3 regions of the Frankia sp. AgPm24 genome follow, and region 3 is predicted to be linked to each of the others. Evidence: riboswitches for the same ligand, from Rfam matches in the RefSeq annotation. Region 3 holds a riboswitch; each other region holds the start of a gene.
The links. A riboswitch is a leader RNA that binds a small molecule or an ion and turns the genes downstream of it on or off. The one in region 3 is predicted to bind cyclic di-AMP.

Region 1: linked by a shared signal. The riboswitch ahead of MXD61_RS02595 (transglycosylase family protein) and the one ahead of MXD61_RS15130 (C40 family peptidase) in region 3 are both predicted to bind cyclic di-AMP.
Region 2: linked by a shared signal. The riboswitch ahead of MXD61_RS03955 (transglycosylase family protein) and the one ahead of MXD61_RS15130 (C40 family peptidase) in region 3 are both predicted to bind cyclic di-AMP.

What each region holds. Positions count from the first base shown of each region.
Region 1 is NZ_JALKFW010000004.1:95,862-102,670, forward strand. It holds gene purE (5-(carboxyamino)imidazole ribonucleotide mutase) at 1-278, opposite strand, end outside; gene purD (phosphoribosylamine--glycine ligase) at 323-1,579, opposite strand; gene MXD61_RS02580 (hypothetical protein) at 1,713-2,747, opposite strand; gene MXD61_RS02585 (adenylosuccinate synthase) at 2,977-4,260, opposite strand; gene MXD61_RS02590 (DUF3151 domain-containing protein) at 4,363-4,830, opposite strand; gene MXD61_RS02595 (transglycosylase family protein) at 4,876-5,604, opposite strand; cyclic di-AMP (ydaO/yuaA leader) riboswitch at 5,607-5,752, opposite strand; gene MXD61_RS02600 (transglycosylase family protein) at 6,261-6,809, opposite strand, start outside.
Region 2 is NZ_JALKFW010000005.1:171,141-177,949, forward strand. It holds gene MXD61_RS03950 (peptide deformylase) at 254-1,906, shown strand; cyclic di-AMP (ydaO/yuaA leader) riboswitch at 2,397-2,571, shown strand; gene MXD61_RS03955 (transglycosylase family protein) at 2,574-2,954, shown strand; gene rlmB (23S rRNA (guanosine(2251)-2'-O)-methyltransferase RlmB) at 3,132-4,193, opposite strand; gene MXD61_RS03965 (PP2C family serine/threonine-protein phosphatase) at 4,951-6,069, shown strand; gene MXD61_RS03970 (hypothetical protein) at 6,069-6,410, shown strand; gene MXD61_RS03975 (FHA domain-containing protein) at 6,486-6,809, shown strand, end outside.
Region 3 is NZ_JALKFW010000191.1:261-7,069, forward strand. It holds gene MXD61_RS15130 (C40 family peptidase) at 208-1,179, opposite strand; cyclic di-AMP (ydaO/yuaA leader) riboswitch at 1,305-1,475, opposite strand; gene MXD61_RS15135 (hypothetical protein) at 1,869-2,255, opposite strand; gene corA (magnesium/cobalt transporter CorA) at 2,538-3,848, opposite strand; gene MXD61_RS15145 (PhzF family phenazine biosynthesis protein) at 4,019-4,801, shown strand; gene MXD61_RS15150 (hypothetical protein) at 4,901-5,329, opposite strand; gene MXD61_RS15155 (hemerythrin domain-containing protein) at 5,455-6,306, shown strand; gene MXD61_RS15160 (PP2C family protein-serine/threonine phosphatase) at 6,484-6,809, shown strand, end outside.

The sequences.
Region 1 (6,809 bases), on a different contig from region 3:
CCGATGACCGGCAGTGTCGTCATGGACGCGACGGCGCCGGGCAGCGCCGCGGCCAGGCCCGCCCCGGCGATCACCACGGAGATCCCACGGCCGCGCAGCTGACCCACGTACTCGGCCAGTGTGCGCGGTGCGCGGTGCGCCGAGATCGACACCTCCTCGTACCCCACGCCGAACCGCTCGAGGGTCGCGCCGGCCTTGCTCATCGTCTGGGCGTCCGACGGCGATCCGAAGACGATGGCCACCCGTGCCTGCCCCGGCGCGCTGCTGCTCTGCGACACGCTCTGCTCCTGTCCCTGTCGATATCGTTGTCAGTACCCGCGCGTCAGGCGCCGGCGGTGTGGCGCATCCGGGACGGATCCCCGATGTCGGTGCGGTAGTGCGCGCCGGCCAGCGAGATCCGGCTGACCGCCTCATAGGCAGATCCTCGTGCGGATTCCAGGTTGGAGCCGATCGCCGTGACGGACAGCACGCGCCCGCCGGCCGACACCACCTGACCATGCTCGTCCCGCCTGGTCCCCGCATGCAGGACGTCCACGCCGGTGAGGGCATCGGCCGCGGCCAGGCCCCGGATCGGATCACCCAGTCGCGGTGACTGCGGGTAGCCGGCCGCGGCGACGACGACGGTGATCGCGGCGCCCGAACGGAACCGCGGTGTGGTCCGTCCCGTCAACACGTCGGTCAGCGGGGTCGACAGCAGCGCGAGGATCGCCTGCGTCTCGGGATCACCGAACCGGACGTTGAACTCCACCACCCGCAGGCCCCTGCCGGTCAGTGCCAGCCCCGCGTACAGCAACCCACTGAACGGGGTGCCGCGCCGCGCCATCTCGTCGACCGTCGGCCGGATCACCTTCTGGACGATCTCGGCGGACAGCCCCTGCGACGCCCACGGCAACGGGGTGTACGCACCCATCCCGCCGGTGTTGGGCCCGGTGTCCCCGTCTCCCACCCGCTTGTGATCCTGCGCCGGGAGCAACGGCATGATCGCCCCGGACTCGGTGACGATCGCGAACAGCGACACCTCCGGCCCGTCCAGGTACTCCTCGAGGACGACCCGGTCATCCGGCCCGCGCAGACTCGCCCGCACCGCCGCGACGGCGGCCTCGCGATCCTCGGTGACGGTGACGCCCTTACCCGCCGCGAGCCCGTCGTACTTGACGACGTACGGCGGGCCGAACGCGTCCAGATCGGCGAGCGCCGGCTCGACCTCGGTGTGGTCACGGGCGGCCGCCGTCGGCACCCCCGCCGCGCGCATCACCTGCTTCGCGAACGCCTTGCTACCCTCAAGCCGCGCCGCCGCCGCGCTCGGCCCGAACACGGCGAACCCCCGGCGGCGCACCTCGTCCGCCGCCCCGGCGACCAGCGGCACCTCCGGCCCGATCACCGTCAGATCCGCGCCCACCTGTTCGGCGAGCACCGCGACCGCGTCCGGATCGCCGACATCCAACGAGCGCGGCTCGGCGATGTCCGCCGTACCCGCGTTACCCGGGGCGCAGACCAGCGCGTCCACCCGCGGATCACGGGCCAGCGCCCGGCACAACGCGTGCTCACGCCCACCCGAGCCGACGACCAGAATCCTCATGCGCTTCCCTCATCGACGCCGGAGCGCCGATACCGAAATGCGAGCCAGCCGGGTCGAGTCACCCTGACACACTAGCGTGCCAGCTGATCATCTCGCCCACCGTGCGAGTTTGCTCGCTTCGGCTTCGGCGGTGTCACAGGCCGACGCCGGATCGCCACAGAAGGTGTGCCATCCCGTGGACGAGTTGGAGTGCGCAGCGTCGGGCGTCGACCTCGGCCATGCCCGCCACGATGGCGGCGGCGTCGACGGGCCACACCCGGACCTCGCGTCCGAGCACCGTCAGCGGGGCCGGATCGTCGCGGCCCTCGAAGGTGCGACCGTCCGGCTCGACGAAAAGGTGCAGGGAACGACCCGCCGCGGGGAACGACTCGCATCGCCAGTAGAGCAGGGGCCAGGCCTGGAGCCGCTCTCGCCGGTGCGGTCGGCGTCGGCGACGCTCCTGGGACGTGCCCGGCCGTCCGGTGACCCGGTGGTGTCGCTGCGATCCGCGCCGCCCTTCGGTCTCGTGCCGCGAGCCGTCGGGGCCGCTCAGATCATCGGCGTGGGGCGGGTCGGCGACCAGCTGGTGCGGATCGTCGGCGAGGTGGTGGGCCTCGTCGGCGAGGTGCTGCGGGTCGGCCAGGTCGTGCTGCGGGTCGGCGGCCGGGTGGGGTGGGTCGTCCGGGCGGGGTGGGCGGCCGTCGAGGTGATGCCAGGGGTCGAGGCGATCAAGATGGTCGAGGCGGCGCAGCTGGTCGATGCCGGTGGTGGGGCCTGGGCTGGTGCCGAGGTCGATGCCGCTGCCGAGGTCGAGGCTGGCATCGGGGTGCGAGGGGACGGGGTGTCGGGTGGTGGACCGGCGCGGCCGGGCACCGTAGGCACGGACGGTCACGGGGGGGACGAGGTGCTCCGCGGCGCAGAAGTCGAGGAAGTCGCGGAGCTGGGCGTCGACGTGGTTCGCGACGGCGGCGGCGCGTTCGAGTCGCTGGGCCTCGGCCCGCTTGGAACTGCGGATGGCGTGGCTGCCGCGGAGCAGGACATCGGTGAGGGTCTCGGGCAGGGCTTCGCCGGTGGGGGAGAAGCCGACCGGCCAGGCATCCGAGTCGGTCGGGTCGGCGCGGTGCAGGTAGCGGCGGCGCACCGCGGGGACGAGGGCCGTGGACGGTACCGGGGCCGCCTGGCCGGGCACAGAGGGATCATCACCCGATGACCGCGAGCCGATTGTGGTCACCGCCTTCACCCCACCCCACTATCGCTGTCCGTGACTGCACTAGCGTCACTGGTAACTCTGCGTTACGCAAGTGAGCGGCGTGGCGGAACACGGGCCGGCCGGGCCGGGGCGAGGTGAGGCGGAGTGAAGGTCGGGACGAAACCAGACGGGACGGAACAGGACGAAACGGGCGGGCGGAGAGGTGCGGTCAGACCAGGTCGTTGATGACGAGGGTCTGGTCGCGGCCGGGGCCGACGCCGATCGCGGACACGGGGGCGCCGGAGAACTCCTCCAGGGCGCGGATGTAGTCCTTGGCGTTGGCGGGGAGATCGGCGAAGTCGCGGACGGCGGAGAGGTCCTCGTGCCAGCCGGGGAGCTCGGTGTAGATCGGCTTGGCATGGTGGAAGTCGGTCTGGGTCATCGGCATCTCGTCGACGCGTTCGCCGCCGATGTCGTAGCCGACGCAGATCGGCACCCGGTCGAAGCCGGAGAGCACGTCCAGCTTGGTGAGGAAGAGGTCGGTCAGGCCGTTGACCCGGACCGCGTACCGGGCGATCACCGCGTCGAACCAGCCGGTGCGCCGGGCCCGGCCGGTGGTGACGCCGAACTCGCCGCCGATGCGGCGCAGCTCCTCGCCGACCTTGTTGTCCAGTTCGGTGGGGAACGGGCCGGAGCCGACCCGGGTGGTGTAGGCCTTGATGATGCCGATCACCCGGTTGATCCTCGTCGGGCCGATGCCGGCACCGGTGGCGGCGTAGCCGGCGGTCGGGTTGGACGAGGTGACGAACGGGTACGTGCCGTGGTCGACGTCGAGCAGGGTGCCCTGGGACCCCTCCAACAGGACGACCTTGCCCTCGCGCAGGGCGGTGTCCAGGATGAGGCCGGTGTCGGCGATGTGCGGGCCCAGGCGCTTGGCGTACTCGGCGTACTCGTCGCACACCTCGTCGAGTTCGATCCGGCGCCGGTTGTAGACCTTGACGAGGACCTGGTTCTTCTCCCGCAGCACGAGCTCGAGCTTCTTGCGGAAGATGCCCGGGTCGAGCAGGTCCTGCACGCGGATGCCGGTGCGGGCCACCTTGTCACCGTAGGTCGGGCCGATGCCGCGACCGGTGGTGCCGATCCGGGCCTTGCCGAGGTAGCGCTCGATCACCCGGTCCAACGCCCGATGATGCGGCATGATCAGATGCGCGTTGGCGCTGATCAGCAGGCGGGAGACGTCGATCCCACGGGCGGCGAGGCCGTCCATCTCGGTGAGCAGCACGCCGGGGTCGATGACGACCCCGTTGCCGATCACCGGGATGCAGTCGGCACGCAGGATGCCACTGGGGATCAGATGCAGCGCGTAGCTGTCCGCCCCGATGACCACCGTGTGGCCGGCGTTGTTGCCGCCCTGATAGCGAACGACGTAGTCGACGGCGCCGCCCAACAGGTCGGTCGCCTTTCCTTTTCCCTCGTCGCCCCACTGGGCGCCGATGAGGACGAGAGCGGGCACTCGGGCGAGGTTACTAGGGATGACCGCCGCGCGTGGCCGAAGTGTCAGGTCAGACAGCGTCCGACCGTACGGACCGGCTCCGCGGGAGGCCTCCGACGGGCCTCAGACCAGGCCGAGGACGCCGGCGACGGTGGGGTCGCTGTCGGCGAGGAAGGTGCGGCAACGGTCGGCCTCGGCCGTCTCGCCGATGACGGCGGCGGCCTGGCCGAGGACGGCGAGCGCACGCAGGAAACCGCGGTTGGGCTCGTGGGACCAGGGGATCGGACCGATGCCCCGCCAGCCGGCGCGGCGCAGCACGTCCAGCCCCCGGTGGTAGCCGGTGCGGGCGTAGGCGTAGGCCTCGACCGTGCGACCCGCGGCGAAGGCCTGTTCGGCGAGAACCGCCCAGGCGGCGCTCAGCTCCGGCGTGGCCGCCGCGACGGCGCTGGGATCCTCACCGGCGGCCAGCGCAGCGGTGGCGGCCGCGTCCGAGGGCAACCGCGTGGGGGGCGGGCCGGACAGCAGGTTGTGACCGGCCGCGGTGCCGCCATGGCCGCTGTGGCTGCCGTGGCCCGAATCCGACGAGGTCATCATGACCTCATCCTGCCGCACCCGGTCGTGCGGTGCCGCACCGGGTCAGGAGCGGACGGTGACGTTCCACAGGTTCTCGCCGACCACACCGGCCTGCCCGTCGCTGGTCCGGGTCAGGTAGCCGTACAGCGCGGCGATGCCCTGCGACTGCGGGCCGAACTTGCCGTCGACGGTGAGCACGAAGCCCTTGTTGCGCATCGCGGCCTGCCAGACGAACGCATCGGGCCGGACATCCCCGCCGTAGCTGGCGTTCAGGACGGTGCCGCTGAACGAGCCGTCGCCCATCTCCTGCCGGGCCCGGTCGAGGGTCATCGGCGGTTCGGCCGGGGTGAGGGCCTGCTCGATGACGTCACCGGAGCCGGAGCCGACGCTCGCCGGGCCGTTGTTGACCAGCCCCATCTTGCGGGAGCAGGACGGCCACGGCTGCCAGCCACGGGAGTTGTACAGCTTGGCGGCGGCCTCGTCCTGGGTGGCCGGGGATGCCTGGTACGGGCGGCCGGAGTAGCCCAGGCCGTGCCAGGTCTGATCATCGAACTGGTAGGCGCCGGTGAAGCCGTTGCCCGTGTTGATCGCGTAGTTGCCGCCGGACTCGCATTGGCGGAGCTTGGCGAAGTCGTCAGCGGTGGCGGCCCCGGCCGGACTGGCGCCGACCGCGGTGACCGCGAGGCCGCTGCCCACCAGGGCGGTGACCGCGCCGGTCGTACGCAGGATACGGGTCGCAGCCGAGGGGGCCTGCGCTGCCCGGTGCTTACCTCCACGCCGTGCTGACGGCATGTCAGTCCAATCCCGTGTCGCCTGCGGGGTGAGCTGTCGGGTTCGGACTGGGATGGCCCGGCCGGCGTGAGCCGACTTAACCCCAAGGACGTCCGGAGACGCCCGGGAGTGGTTCCCCCACTCCTGCCCATGTCGGTGCGCTCGGCCAGCCGCCTGGACAGTGGGCAGGACTCGGCGTCCGTCCCGACGGCATCGCCTGATGGCGAGTGAGCGGCACTCTAGCGATACCGGTCCAGGCCGTGCAAACCGGGGTGGTTCGTGGCAACCGGGCGACCCACGCACAGGGCGTGGCCCGGACGGGCCGCCCGATCGTGGAACACCGGTGCACCTCAGGGGTCGCCCCCGTGTACCCGAAGGGTTGGCCGGGTAGTACCTCGGTGCTGGGGGTGCCCCGGTGGGGGGTGGTGCGCCCGACCGGCCCCGTTGACTCCCGCGCGCCGGAGATCGTCCGGGCTGTGCGGGGGGACCGGTCGGGTCGTGGCGTCACGCTGCCCGGCCTGTGCGGCCGGGGTGGGACGGCTGGCGCCGCCCGGGGCTTGTGTCCCCATGACCCGGGCGGGTCGGACCAGATGCGGATGGTGCCGGATGGCGGCGTCGCAACCGGTCCAAGGACGCGTTGTGGGTGGCGTCCGGCTCAGTGCGGTGCGGCGGGTGGCTCAGCCGAAGGTGGCGTGCCATGTCGCCGGTCCGACGACACCGTCGGCGGCGAGACCCCTGGCGGACTGCAGCGCGCGGGCGGCAGCGGCGGAGCGTGGGCCGAAATGACCATCTGGGACGAGCGGGTAACCGATCTGGCTCATCCGCGCCTGCCAGGCTCGTACGTCGGCGCGGTTCTGCCCGGCCAGCGCGGTCGAGAGGGTACGGGTGTACGAGGGCGTCGAGAGTGCCGCGGGGGCGACGGTCAGCGCGCCGCGCTGCGCGGTGCGGGACGCCTGCACCGCCGCGCCGGACGAGGAGCCGCCGGCGAGCTGCGCCGTGCCCATGCCACGGCCGCAGACCGGCCACTGCCCGAAGCCGGAACGCTGGGCCAGACGCAGCGCGGCCTCGTCCTGGACCGCGGGTGCGGCCTGGTGCGGCAGGCCGGTGTAGCCGAGGCTGCGCCAGGTGCTGGCCGAGAACTGGTACGCCCCGAAGTAGCTGTTGCCGGTGTTCGTCGTGTAGTTACCGCCGGACTCGCACTGCCGCAGTCCTTCCCATGTGGTCGC
Region 2 (6,809 bases), on a different contig from region 3:
GGCCCCGCCGGGACACCACCGCCGGCCATCCGGTGGGTGCTCCGGCCACCTCTGCTGGGGGAACCGGCATGACCCAGGGAGATGTCACCCTCCCAGGCGTCACCCACGCGGCAAGGTCGGACAACGCGGGATCACCCAAAGACGGTGTGCGGGTGGCATAGCGTCGTTATCCTGATGTGTCAGTCGGGGCCACGCATCGGGCGATGTGCCCGCCCGCAGGCGAGGGGTGTGCGGCCACCCGGAGGGCCGGCTGATGTCCTACGAGTCCGGCCCCTACCGCGTCTCCTCGGACCTGCTGGCTCGCGCCGACTTCCAGGCCGCCTGCGCGGCCCGGGACTTTCGCACCGCCTTCCGGCTGATGAAGAAGTACGACGGCGCGAGCCAGAACCGGATCGCCTCACCGGTCGAGGGCCTCAGCCAGAGCCGGGTCAGCCGGATCATGCAGGGCGAGGACCATATCGCGCGGCTGTCGCTGATCGAACGCGTCTCCGACGCGCTGCGGATTCCCGGGGCCTTCTTCCAGCTGGCCGCCCGCCCCTGGGAGACCGGCGCCAGCGTGCGGCCCGTCGCCGGTGCGCCGCCGGCCCGCCAGTCCGATCCACTTCGCTCCGGCGGGCCAGGTGGGTCGGGCGGTCCGGGTGGCCTGGGCGCAGCGGGTGGCCCGGGTGGTGCGGGGCAGGGCCCGAGCGGCGGGCTGCTCGTCGAGCAGGACACCGCCCGGCTGCGTTACGACGATGGCGTCTACCTCGCCCATCAGCGGCGCCGGATCACCAATATCGGCGACGAGCCCGTGACCCGCTACCTCATGCGCATCTCCGTCGATCGCTTTCCCGGTGACCAGGAACGGGCCGCACGTCTCTACCGCAGCGATCCGCTGCGGTGGGAGGAACTGCGGCTGCGCGCCCACTGCGGGCAGGAGGAGATGGCCTGGCAGGTCAAAACCGACTGGGATGCCCTCAAAGAGGTCTGGCTGTTGTTCGAGAACAGCAGTGGACGATTTCCGCTCTATCCGGGTGAATCAGCCTGGATCGAGTACTCCTACCAGGTCGGTGAGCAGAAGTGGGGCCCGTGGTTCCAACGGGCCGTCCGGGTACCGACGAGCAGCCTGTCGGTCGTCCTGGACTTCCCCGCCCAGGTCGACCCGGTGGTCTGGGGAATGGAGACCTCGATGACCGCGGACGCGTTCGCGTTCCGGACCGCGATCGCCCGGGCGGACGAAGGCGACCGGCGGATCTTCACCTGGTCGACCAGCAATCCGCCGCTGCACGCCCGGTATCGGCTGGAATGGAACTTCCGGGCTGTCTCCGACGGTCGGAATCCGGATACCGGCGAGCAGCGTGAGACCACCGGTCCACGGCCCAGTGAACAGATGGCGGCGGCGGGCATCGTCCAGGTCGATGATCCGGCGCTGGCGCAGCCGGCCCGTTCCTTTGATCTGCCGGCCGAGGCCGAGGACGCCCGGCGCGTGGTCGCCGAGCTGTCCTCGGCGATGGAGCGGGTCTCCGCCCTGCACACCTTCGGTAAGGGCATGGGGATCGCCGCACCACAGATCGGCATCAACCGGGCCGCCGCGATCGTGCGCTCCGCCGACGCGGACATCCTCACCCTGCTCAATCCGCGGGTCATCGAGTCCTCGCCGCAGACCGACGAGCAGTACGAGGGCTGTCTGAGCTTCTTCGACGTCCGCGGGCTCGTCCCCCGGCCCCTGGAGCTGCACGTGGAGCACACCGACATCTCCGGACGCCGGCGCATCACCGTCTACCGGCAGGGCCTCGCCCGCCTGGTCGGCCACGAGATCGACCATCTGGTCGGCCGGCTCTACACCGAACGGATGCGGCCCGGCAGCACCCCGATCCCCGTGGAGCAGTACCGCGGCACCGGCTCGGCCTGGACCTACACCCCCTGATCCACCACTACACGTGACCGTCGGGCCGGTCGGGCCGGCCGGCGGTCGGCCGAACGGACACCGGCCGTGGCCGCACGCCCAAGTCCGAAAAAAGCGATACCGCCCACTATGGCGGACGTACCCGTAAACAACGTACAGTTCATGAAGCCCCACCCGATACGGAAATTATTCCGGGCACGCGAGCGCCTTCACGAACGGGCGACCCCGAATGCCACCAGGGTGTCACGGAAAGCAGTTCACGGCACGCAGGGAGACCGGGCACCGGGCAGACCGTGTTATTCTTTCGCCAGCGTGGCGGAACAAATTCAAAATCGGTGTTCCAATGCCCCGGCAGAGCCGACTAGAATCGAGCGCATGCGCCCGCGCGATAATCGGCGGAAAAGATCGAAGCGATAATCCGGAAGGTATTGTGGCCATCTTCACGGACCCTTGATTTACCCCGGTCACGCCCAGCTATGTTCGTAGCCATGTCGTCGACTGACGGCAGACGCCGGGTGGCACGCCGAATCCTGCCCCCGCCCGGTAGGAACCAAACCTGTGGCAGGAACGGGGGAACCACTTCCGGGCGTCGAAGGCAGACGTCCTTGGGGTGAAGCCGCCACTGGTGGCCGGGCATTCCCAGCCCGAACCCGACAGCTCACCTCGCAGGCGTGGGGAAGGACAATCTATGTCCAACGCTCGTACGCTCGGTCGGGGCCTCAACCGGATCAAGCTTGGCACTCGTGCCGCCGTTCTCGCCGCCACTCTTACCGCCTCCGTGGGCGGTGGGCTGGCGCTCTCCCAGCCGGCCAGCGCCGCCCCGAACGCGGATCATTTCCTGCGCGCCGTCATTCCCTGCGAGTCCGGTGGCAATCCCCACGTGGTCAACTCCATCGGCGCGGGCGGCCTGTTCCAGTTCCTGCCCAGCACCTGGCACGGTCTCGGTGGCCGGGGCCTGCCGCAGCACGCCAGTGTCGGCGAGCAGTGGCAGATGGCCCGCAAGCTCTACGCGCAGGCCGGCACCAGCCCGTGGTACGCCTCGAAGCCCTGCTGGGGTCACCGGATCTGAGGCCCCGACACCGCGCCGACATCCGCTCTCGGCCGGTTCTGATCCGCACATGATCGATCGGATCGTGCTCGACAGATCGTGAGCCGACCGGCGCGAGGCGACGCGACCCAGCGCGCGGCACATCAGGCCCCGCCCCTCCTCTCGGGGGCGGGGCCTGATCCGTGCGCGGTGCGGGGCTCAGGCGCCGCGTCGGCGGCGGGCGATCTCCGCGAGGGCCACCGCGGCCGCGACACCGGCGTTCAGCGACTCGACCGCGCCGACCATCGGGATCCGCACCGTCACATCGCAGCGCTGCTCCACCAGCCGGGACAGGCCCCGGCCCTCGGAGCCGACCACCAGGACCAGCGGATCGGTGGCCATGGCGAGCTCGTCCAGGCTCAGCGCGGCGTCGGCGGCCAGCCCCACCAGGAACAGGCCCGCCTCGGCGTAGGCGGTCAGGGTGCGGGTCAGGTTGGTGGCTCGGGCGACGGGCAGCCGCGCCGCGGCCCCGGCCGACGTCTTCCAGGCGGACGCGGTCATCCCGGCGGCGCGCCGCTCGGGCAGCAGGACACCGTCCGCGCCGAAGGCCGCCGCCGAGCGCACGACCGCACCGAGGTTGCGCGGGTCTGTCACCCCGTCCAACGCGACCACCAGGCCAGCCGCGGTGGAGCCGGAACGCGCCGATCCGCCCGCACCGGGCCGGACCCGATCGAGCAGGTCATCGGGATGGGCATAGCGGTAGGGCGGCACCGCGAGCACCAGCCCCTGATGCGGGGCGGTGCCACACAACCGGTCAAGATCGGGCCGGGCGGAGTCGACGACGGAGATGCCGCGGCGCGTCGCCAGCCGGCGGGCCTCGTCGAGACGCTCGTCGAAATCCAGGCCCGCGGCGACGAACAGCGTCGTGGCCGGAACCCCGGCGCGCAGCGCCTCCACGACGGCGTTGCGACCGACCACGAGTTCGTCGTCCTCACCGCCGCGCCGCCCGCGCGCACCCGTGCCCCGCGGGCCCTCGCCGTCGCGTGGGGCGGGCCGATCACGATCGGTCGCCGCCTTCGCCGCCGAGGCGGCCCGGCGCTGGGCCGGGTGGCCGGGCCGCAGGTGCGCGGGCGGGGTCGCGCCCCGCCCCTCCAACGCCCGCCGGCCCTGCCCGCCGCTGCCACCCGCCGCTCCCTTGCGGTGCGAACCGGCCTTACCGGCCCGCCCACCCTGCCCGCCACGGGCGATCCCGCCGCCGCCGCGACGCCCACCGCCGGCCATTCAGCACCACCCCGGGGTGAACGCACCGAACGAGGACATTCCCGAATGTGAGCCGCTTGCGGACGAGTGCGATCCGCTCCTGGGCGATCCGGCGACGGACGATCCGGTCTCGGGTGATCCGGATACGGGTGATCCCGACACGGATGCCCCGCGCGGACGTGAGACGACCATGTGCCCACGGTATCTGGCGTGACGCACGGTATCCGGTGCCCGGCGGAGAATCCCGCGACACGGACCGGCCCGACCTCGCCGGGCCGTCCTCACCGGACGCCGGGCCCGGCCGGCGACACCGGCTGTGGGCCGTTGCCGGGGACCCCCAGCCGGGGGGCAGGCCGGATCCGGGCCAGCGACCTACCCGGAGATTGCCGTTCTCGACGACATCGCGCCCTATCCTGATGCGGCGGTCCCCGCCGGGGGTCGTCGACATCAGACCCTTACGCTCATCCAAGCTCGCGCGCCGACGAAGGAGAACACGCCGGACAGTGGCCTGCCGGTAGCGGTCTCGGTCATCGACGCACCTCGGTGAACCTGGGAAGATACGTCCCCATGATTGCGTGATGACCGGCGTGATCCGACCGACCAGCCCGCAGCGTGCGAACGGCCCCCGACAATGGCCGTATCGCCGGAGCAGCACGCGGGCATCGTCGGTACCGCGGGCCACCGTGGCGAGTTCTGACGACCGGACCAGCAGGGGCAGGAGGCACCAGCACATGGCTCTGCGCACACCGCCCGTATTCGGGCGTCACCTCCCGGCGGCGTGACGGTGGACCTGAACCCGCACGACGACGCCCCGACGGTGGCCTACCAGTTCGCCGGTGCCGGCGCCTTCGACCCGGAGGACGACCTGCGCCGCTGCCCGGTCTGCGCCGCGCCCGTCTACGCCGACGACCGCTACTGCGAGGTCTGCGGGCACGCGTTGGAGGGGCCCGACCCGGCCCATGGCGATGCCGACCACGCCGAGGTCGACCTCGGTGAACTGGCCGGCGTCTGCGACCGTGGCGTGCGCCATTCCACGAACGAGGACGCGATGGGCCTCGCCGTGGTCTACGGCACACTGATCGCGGTGGTCTGCGACGGGGTCTCGACGACCCCCGGCTCCGGTCAGGCCTCCGCGGCGGCGGCGGCCACCGCGATGGCCGTCCTGGCCGACGCGGTACGCGCGCACGGGCCGGGGCATCCGGTCCACCACGACTCGCTGCCGCCCAGGGCTTCGGGCGGCCGAGCCGACGACATGCTCGACATCCTCGAGCCGGACTACCCGACCTACGACGAGCCACGCACCGCCCCGCGGGCGGTCGTCGGCGGCTTCTCCCCCGAGGACGCCGAAGCCGTCCTGCACACCGCGGTCCACGCGGCTCAGGACACGATCGCTCAGCTCAGCGCGGCCGAGGGCCGGATGGCGCCGTCCTGCACGTTCGCCGCGGCCATCGTCACCCCGCCGACTCCCGACGGGCCGGGGATGGTCACCGTCGGCTGGGTCGGGGACAGCCGGGTCTACCTGCTCGGCCCGCGTTGGTGTGAGCGGCTCACCTCGGACGACACCTGGGCCGCCGAGGCCGCCCGGGCCGGTCTCATCCCAGCCAGCGAGGCCGAGACGCACCGGCGGGCGCACACCCTGACCCGCTGGCTCGGCGGTGACGTGGAGGACGTCGCACCGCACACCGAGGTCTTCCCGATCGAGACGCCGGCCACCGTGCTGGTCTGCTCGGACGGGCTGTGGAACTACGCCTCACGTCCCGACGTCATGGCCTCGCTGGTCAATCAGCTGCCCGCGCACAGCACCGCGATCGAGGTCGGCCGGCACCTCATCGACTTCGCCATCGACGCCGGCGGTCACGACAACATCACCGCGGTCGTCGCCCGGGTGGATCACTGATGGCCGCCCCGTCGCGGGGGCGCCGAACGCGGCGGGGTCCGGTCCGCACCGGAGGCCGGTCGACCGCCCGGTTCGACCACTGCGACACTGTTCCTCGGCCCGTACGGCCGAGGTTGCCCCGGTCGCCCGGGGAGGCCGAGCCGCCGGCAAACGGGGGCACGCACCACCTCCTACGGAAGGCGGTTCACAACGACGAAGACACAACGGGTACGGTTCGGTGCAAGAAGAACGTTGAGAAGATCGATGAGATGATCATCGATGGAGTGGTCATCGATGGAGTGGTCATCGATGAGGTGTTCCTGGACCCACGGTCGACGAGGACCCTCCGGGTGAACCGGTGATCAGGTGATGGCGCTGGGCTTGCGCGGGCGCCTGTCTCACTACCCGACTACTGCGATCGGTGCGGAATTGGGATCATGACTGGTCAGGAGAGGTACGAATACCGTCCGGACGACGGCGGTCGGTCTCCCTACGGAGTCGACGAGCCGGGCGGGGGCCGTCGGCGCGGCTCGGCGGTGCCGGACGGTCCCGACTCCGCGGGGGACGGGGGCTACGACCCGCTGGGCATCCGACGTTCACCAGCCGATCTGGCCGGTGTGGCGGACCCGCCCCGCGGCGGCGACCCCTATGGCGGCGGCTACGACCGGAACGGCTACACCGACCAGCCTCGCGGCGGCCGGGGCTACCAGGCCGACGCCTACGACGCGCCCGGCGGCTATGACCGTGACCCGTACGCCCGG
Region 3 (6,809 bases):
AGTACGAAACGTGCCGACGCGTGGACGTGTACGGCTGCTAGCTGACCGCGGCCGGAGGGGGGTGGCCGCGGGCGGCGTCAGACGTCCAGGTCAGGTCGTGTCCACGGCAGGCGCCGCGAGGTCCAGGAAGGGCTGCTGGCTACCCTCGGAACGTGCGGGAGGGTGGCCGCTGGGCCCGGCTCGGACGAAGCGGTGGCGAAGGTGTCGTCAGATCCGGCCCACGTAGTACGACGTGGTGTAGATCGACTGGAGCTTCACGACGTCGCCGGTGTGCGGGGCGACCCACATCTTGCCGTTGCCGGCGTAGATGCCGACGTGGTAGATGTTGCCGGGCGTACCCAGGAAGATCAGATCTCCGGGCTGCTTGTTGTACATGGAGATCCGGGTGGTGGCGGCGAACTGGGCGTCCGTCGTGCGCGGCAGGGTCTTGCCCAGCTGCCGGTAGACGTACTGGACGAGCCCGGAGCAGTCGAACGAGCTCGGGCCGTCGGCACCGTAGACGTAGGGCTTGCCGGCCTGCAGAGAGGCCAGGTAGACGGCCTTCTCACCGATGGAGTTCGCCGGGAGCGGGACGTCCACGTCGACGGAGACGTTGTCGATGATCGCGCCGCGGGCACGCGAGGCCGCCGCCGGGGCGGGCTGCGCGACCTGCAGGGTGGCGTCGTTCGACGAGTGCGCCGACTGGAGGGCGTCCGTCCCGTCGAAGATCGCGGTGACGTTCGTCGTGGTGAGCACCCGGGCCGTGTACGACGTGTAGCCCTGGTCGTTGGTGTACAGGTGCTTGAAGGTCGCCCAGCCGGTGGGCAGCTTGACCTGCACCTTGACGAGCTGGTTCGCCAGCGGCTCGTGGGTGGCCTCGTTGAACAGCGAGAAGCCGATGTCCACGGGCTCGTTCGGGGTGACCGTCACGTTCGGGTTGGTGACCCGCAGGCCGACCTGCACCTTGCCCGCCAGGGGCGGTGCGTCGACGGTCGTGGTGGTCAGGGTGGTGCCGACGGAACCGTCGGAGCTGATCGCCGCGGCGGCGATGCTGCCGCCGAGGGCGGCTCGCGAGCCGATCTGCGCGGCGAGGGTGACCGGGGCGGTGTTCGTCGACTCGTCGCGCGCCTGGTCGGCGTGGACGTCGGTGGCACAGCCAGCCAGGGCCACTCCGGAGACCGCGACGGTCCCGGTGGTCATCGCGGCGAAGGCACGCGCCCGGCCCCGACTACGGGTGACCGGCGTGGGGGACGGGGCACGGTGACGGCCGCGACCCGCGACGCGTGAATCTTCGTCGAGCTGCACGCTTTGTGCGGACAACGATGTATTCCTTCCCGTACGCCTGCGAAGTGAGCTGTCGGGTTCGGGCTGGGCTGCCCGGCCCGCGGCGTGACCTTCACGCTGCGGACTTCACCCCTAGGCCGGCACCGTGGCTCGGTGCTGGCCGGTGTGGAGGATGGGTCCCCCGCTCCTGCCCCAGATGACGACTCGGAGGGGACACCGGGGCCGGGGGCAGGATTCGGCGTTCGGCCCGGTGTTGTCGTTTCGTCGGCGTGAGACTAGTCCACTCGGATGGTGCGGGTAAACACTAGCTCCTCCCAACTACAGGCAGTGTGCACTGAAGTGCCCGTGTCCGGGTCACCGCAAGTGCCGCCCGGCCGAGCCGATCAGGCCGTCCCAGCACGCGAAAACGCCTGGATGGGAGGTGGTCGCCAACCCCCGGATCGATGCCGTGACGTCGTGGAACCGGGTGACCGCAGCCGGGTCGCCCCGATTGGACACCCACAGGTGGACACAGCCTCGGTCGCACCCGGTAACCGCGGAGTCGGGGCCGCGCGGCGGGCCGCCCCGGCCGTGGTTCATGCCCATCAGGCAGATCCGAGGGGGTGTCAACGGGGGGTCCGGCCGCGGCGGGAGAGGAAGCCGGCGGTGTCGAGCATCTGGAGTTCGAGGGCGAGCAGCTGGACCTCGCCGGGCAACGAACGCTGGTGGGCGAGGGAGGCGACGGCGGCGCGGGCGCGGTCGGCGAGCGCGTCCAGGGCGCGTTGGCGCTGACGCATCCGGGCCCGCTCCTCCTGGATGGTGCGGACCGTCTCCTCCTGCCAGTCGCGCGTGCGGGCGAGGAACTCGCTGGCGTCCTTGGCCTGACGCTCGGCTTCCTCCAACCGGCTCAACAGGCCGTCGAGGACCTCCAGGCGGCCGACCAGCTCGACGATCAGATCACCGCGGTCGGGCATGGGGGTGGTCGCTCGCCGGGCGGGGTCAGACGAGGGCATGAGCTCCCCTGGGGGGTGGGGGATCGGGGGCTGTGCCGAGCCGCGGAGACGAGGCCCGGTCGCTCCGACACGGATGGTTACGGTAGCCGACGGCGACGACCGAATGTAACCCATCGTACGGATACGTCGGCACTGTCAACTGATAGTAAAAATGAACCATGGACCACCGGCTGGCTGCGCGTTTTGCGGCGTACTGGCGGTTTGGGCGCTATTTGTATGGGCATGCGCTGCGGGGCACCGGTTCCCGGCCGGCGTCAATGACGCAGGTCACTTTCGGGCCGGCTAAAGCCAGCCGTTACGTTTGAACGCCCGGTACAGCAGCAGACAGGCGACCACCATCACGCTCAGGACCGCGGGATAACCCCAGGTCTGGCGCAGCTCGGGCATGTGCTCGAAGTTCATTCCGTAGATTCCGGCGAGCGCGGTCGGAACGGCGGCGATCGCCACCCAGGCGCTGATCCGCCGCATGTCCTCGTTCTGCGCGATGGTCAGCTGGGTAAGTGTGGCCTGGAGCACCGAGGAGAGCAGTTCGTCAAAGTGCGAGATCCGCTCGCTGACCTGCTCGAGATGGTCGGCGACGTCGCGGAAGTAGCGGCGCATCGCGACGTCCACCATTCGTGGCCGGTCCAGGATGAGGCTGCGCAGCGGTCCGGCCAGCGGCTGGACGGCGTGCTTGAGTTCGAGCAGCTCCCGCTTCATCTGGTAGGCGGACTCGGTGGACGGGGTGTGTTCGCGGCGGAACACCCCGGCCTCGATCTGGTCGACATCCACCTGGATCTTCTCGACGGTGTCCACGTAGTCATCGACGATGCTGTCGCAGATCGCGTGCAGGACGGCGGTCGGGCCGTGGCGCAGCATCTCCGGGGCGGCCTCAAGCTGGCGGCGCAGCTTCGACATCTCACCGTGCCGCCCGTGGCGCACCGTGACGACGAAGTCCTCCCCCAGAAAGATCATGATCTCGCCGGTGGTGACCACCTCCGAGGTGCCGGTCACCTCGGTGTGCGCGACGTAGGTCGTGGTCTTGAGCACCATGAACAGGTGGTTCTCGTACTGCTCGAGCTTGGGTCGCTGCCCGCCGGTGACGGCGTCCTCGACGGCGAGCTTGTCCAGTCCGTACTCCTGCGCGACCTCGGCGAGCTGCTCGTAGGTCGGTTCGAACAGGCCCAGCCAGGCGAACCCGTCCCGTTCGTCGCGTGCGAGCCGGAGCGCGTCGGCGGTGTTGACGTCCATCGTCACCCGCTTGCCGTGGCTGTAGACCCCGCAGGCCATCACCCGTCCGTCCGGCGTGGACCGCCGGATGATCGCGCGGGCCTGGCGCCGCTTGCGGCCGACCCGCACCAGCGAGACCGCCGGTCGGCTGAGCGCGCCGGCCAGCCGGTGGGCGTTCGCCGAGGCGTGCTCCAACGCGTCCAGCACCGGATGCTCACCCTGGGACCCCGACTGGTCGAGCGCACCGGCCGGGTCGGAGCGGTCGGAGCGGTCGGAGTCGTCCGATCCGCCGCCGTGTGGTGTCGAGAAGTGAGGTTGTCCGGTGGTGTTCGCCGTACTGGAGATGTCCACACCGTTGTTGTCCGCGGCGTCGCCTTGTGTCATCGCTTCGTCGCCCCCTTCCAGGCCATCGGCGTACCGTTGGCTGTTCTGACGTACCGGTTGCCATCGTGACAAGGCGGCCGGGACTGCCGGGCAGGGTACCGGTCGGGTAAGAGGATCCGTCCTCGGCGTTCCGTGTGGATGCGCGGGTGCGCCGTGGGATGGCGAGCGTGATGGCGAAGGTGACGCGCACACTGCCGTGGCGGCCCATGGGCGGCCCGGCGCCAGCCACGGAGGTACGGGTGACCGAGATCGAGGTACGCAGGCTGCGGGTGTTCGCCGATGAGACCGGCGCGGCGGGCAGCCTGCTCGCGGTGGTGCTCGACGCCGCCAAACTACTGCCCGACCAGCGGGAACGGGCTCAGATCGCACGGCGGCTCGGTGTGCCCGCTACCGTCTTCGTCGACGACCTGGAGCAGGCGGAACTCGCCGTGCACACCCCTGACCGGCAGGTGCCGACCGCGGGGGACGCTCTTGTCGGCGCCGCGTGGCTGATCGCCCGGCTGCTGGGCGGGCATCCGGCGGTCCTGCGCCTGGCCGGTGGGGACGCGGTGAGCTGGCAGGACCAGGGCCGGGTGTGGACCCGGGCGGCGCTCACCGGTGTCACCGGCTGGACGCACCGCCAGGTGGGCAGCCCCGCCGAGGTCGAGCAGCTGACACTGCCACGCCCCGAACAGGACGATCTCGTGCAGGTCTGGGCCTGGCTGGACGAACAGGCCGGCGTCGTGCGGGCGCGTGCGTTCGGGGAGCGCCACGGTGTCGCCGAGGACGAGGCGTGTGGGTCGGCGTCCATGCTGCTCGCCGCGCGGCTCGAGCGCCGGCTGACGATCCGCCACGGCATCGGCTCGATCGTGCTGGCCGGGCCCGGCCCGGAGGGCTTCGCCGACATCGGCGGCCTTGTCGTCGAGGACGAGACCCTCCACATCGACCATCTCGACGACTTCCTCGCCGACTGAGCCCCACCCGCCAGCGGCGCCTCTCCTCCTCCTCCTCCTGCCCGCTCCTCCTCCTGCCCGCGCGGACGGCTACTCCCCGCGCGGACGGCTACCCGCTCGTCAGAGTGGCGGTTCGGCGGGTGAGCGCAGCATGCGCGTCCACGCGCCTTCGGTGATCTCGCCGCGGGCGTCGATGATGGCCCAGTCGACGATGTCGACGCTGTGGATGCGCAGCGGCAGGCCCATCCGGACGTGGGTGAGCGAGGGGTGCGCGCCGTCGCTGAGGCTGCGCCCGTGCAGCAGCGCCGGATGCGGCCAGCCGGACACGCGCGCCCAGGGCCACTCGACGGTGTCGGCCACCGCGATCTGATGGCGCACGAGCAGACTGCCCAGCGGGGGCAGCGCATGGTTGAGGTAACGCCGCCGGGCGTCGGTCAGGAGTGAGCGGGCGGCGAAGACGGCCTGCTCCCGGACCAGCCGCGACTGCTCTCGCATCGGCTGGTCGGGTGTGGGCTGGTTCTGGATCAGGGGGACATTCCTGACGGCCATGGCGGCCACAGTAGTGGAAATCTTCCGCAGGGTACACATATGCACCCCGGGTTCGACACGCTTTCTTCGATGCCCGCTTACTTTGTGTAGACATTTTCCGGATGCGGTCATCGTGAGCAGGGCGTATGTTCGACGTATTGACAGTGATCCGTTACTCCATTCGTCCGTTCGACGAGGTGATCATGGCTGAGGCGTTGGCGACCCTGGTGGATTCGGCGCATGCGGATGCCTTCCACCTGATCGAACTGGCCGGTGGCTCGCCCGAGGTCGATCCGGGGGGCGCGGCCGATCCGGGGGGCGCGAACGCCACGCCCAGCGACCCGCGGCAGGTGCTGCGGGCCAACGACGTCGCCGTCGCGGCGATCTCCGCGCATCTGAGCGCGATGGAGGCCGTCGTCTACCCGATGTGCGCGCGCAACGTGCCCGGCGGGCGAGCGCGGGTGACGGAGCTGCGCCGGTTGGCGCGGCGCAGCTCGTCGGTGATGCGCGGCATCGAGCAGTACGTGCAGGGCGATCTCAACCGCCCGGCGGCCAGCGTCACGAGCCTGCGCCGGGACCTCGCGGTCCTGCTCACCGAGCATGCCCAGACCGAGAACGCGCTGCTGCATGAGCTCGACCGGACGCTGTCCGACAGCGAGCGCACCCGCCTGCGGGAGCGGTTCTCCGCCGCGATGCGCCACGCCCCGAGCCGGCCGCATCCGCATCTCGGGCACGGCGGCCCGTTCGGCGGCAGCGCCACCGTCCGGCTGCTTGGCACCATAGATCATCTGCTGGATGTGATGGATGCCCGTGAGGTGGCCGGCGCCCCCGTTCGTGCTCCGGCGCCCGCGGGTCTCTGGGGCTGGTACCTGTTGGGCCGCCCGACCGCACCGGCCCCGGAGTGGCCCGCCGAGACCCTCACCGTCACCACGGCTGATCCCGCGGACGGGGCCACCGCCGCGGCCGGTGAGCGGGCACGATCGGTGGGTGGCGGATAGTCGATCGGGGGGTGGCGACCCTGACCGTATGGTGAAATGTTACTGACCTTGGTCGGGTAATGACCGCGACGACAAGCCCGTTCGGTGTTCCCTTCCCCGCGTCTGCCACTCGACATGCCATGCTTCGGGTCCAGGTTGGGCCGATATGGCCCGCACGTCGTGCACTGCCGAGGAGATGTGTCCGGAACCGAGAGCGCCGTCGCCCCGGCGCCCGCGACGCCAGCGGACGTGATCTGGCCGATCCTGCTGGTCGAGGATGATGACGGGGACGCCTTCCTCGTCTCCGAGCTGTTGGAGGAGGTGTCCGCCCCGGTTTCCGTCACCCGGGTGCGCACCGTCGCCGAGGCGCTGGTCGGCAGCGCCGGCGCCGCCTGCATTCTGTTGGATCTCGGCCTGCCCGACAGCGAGGGCCTGTCCGCGTTGCGGCGGCTGCTCGAGGTCGAGTCCGGCGCGCCGGTCGTCGTGCTCACCGGTCTGGTCGACGAGTACCGCGGCGAGCAGGC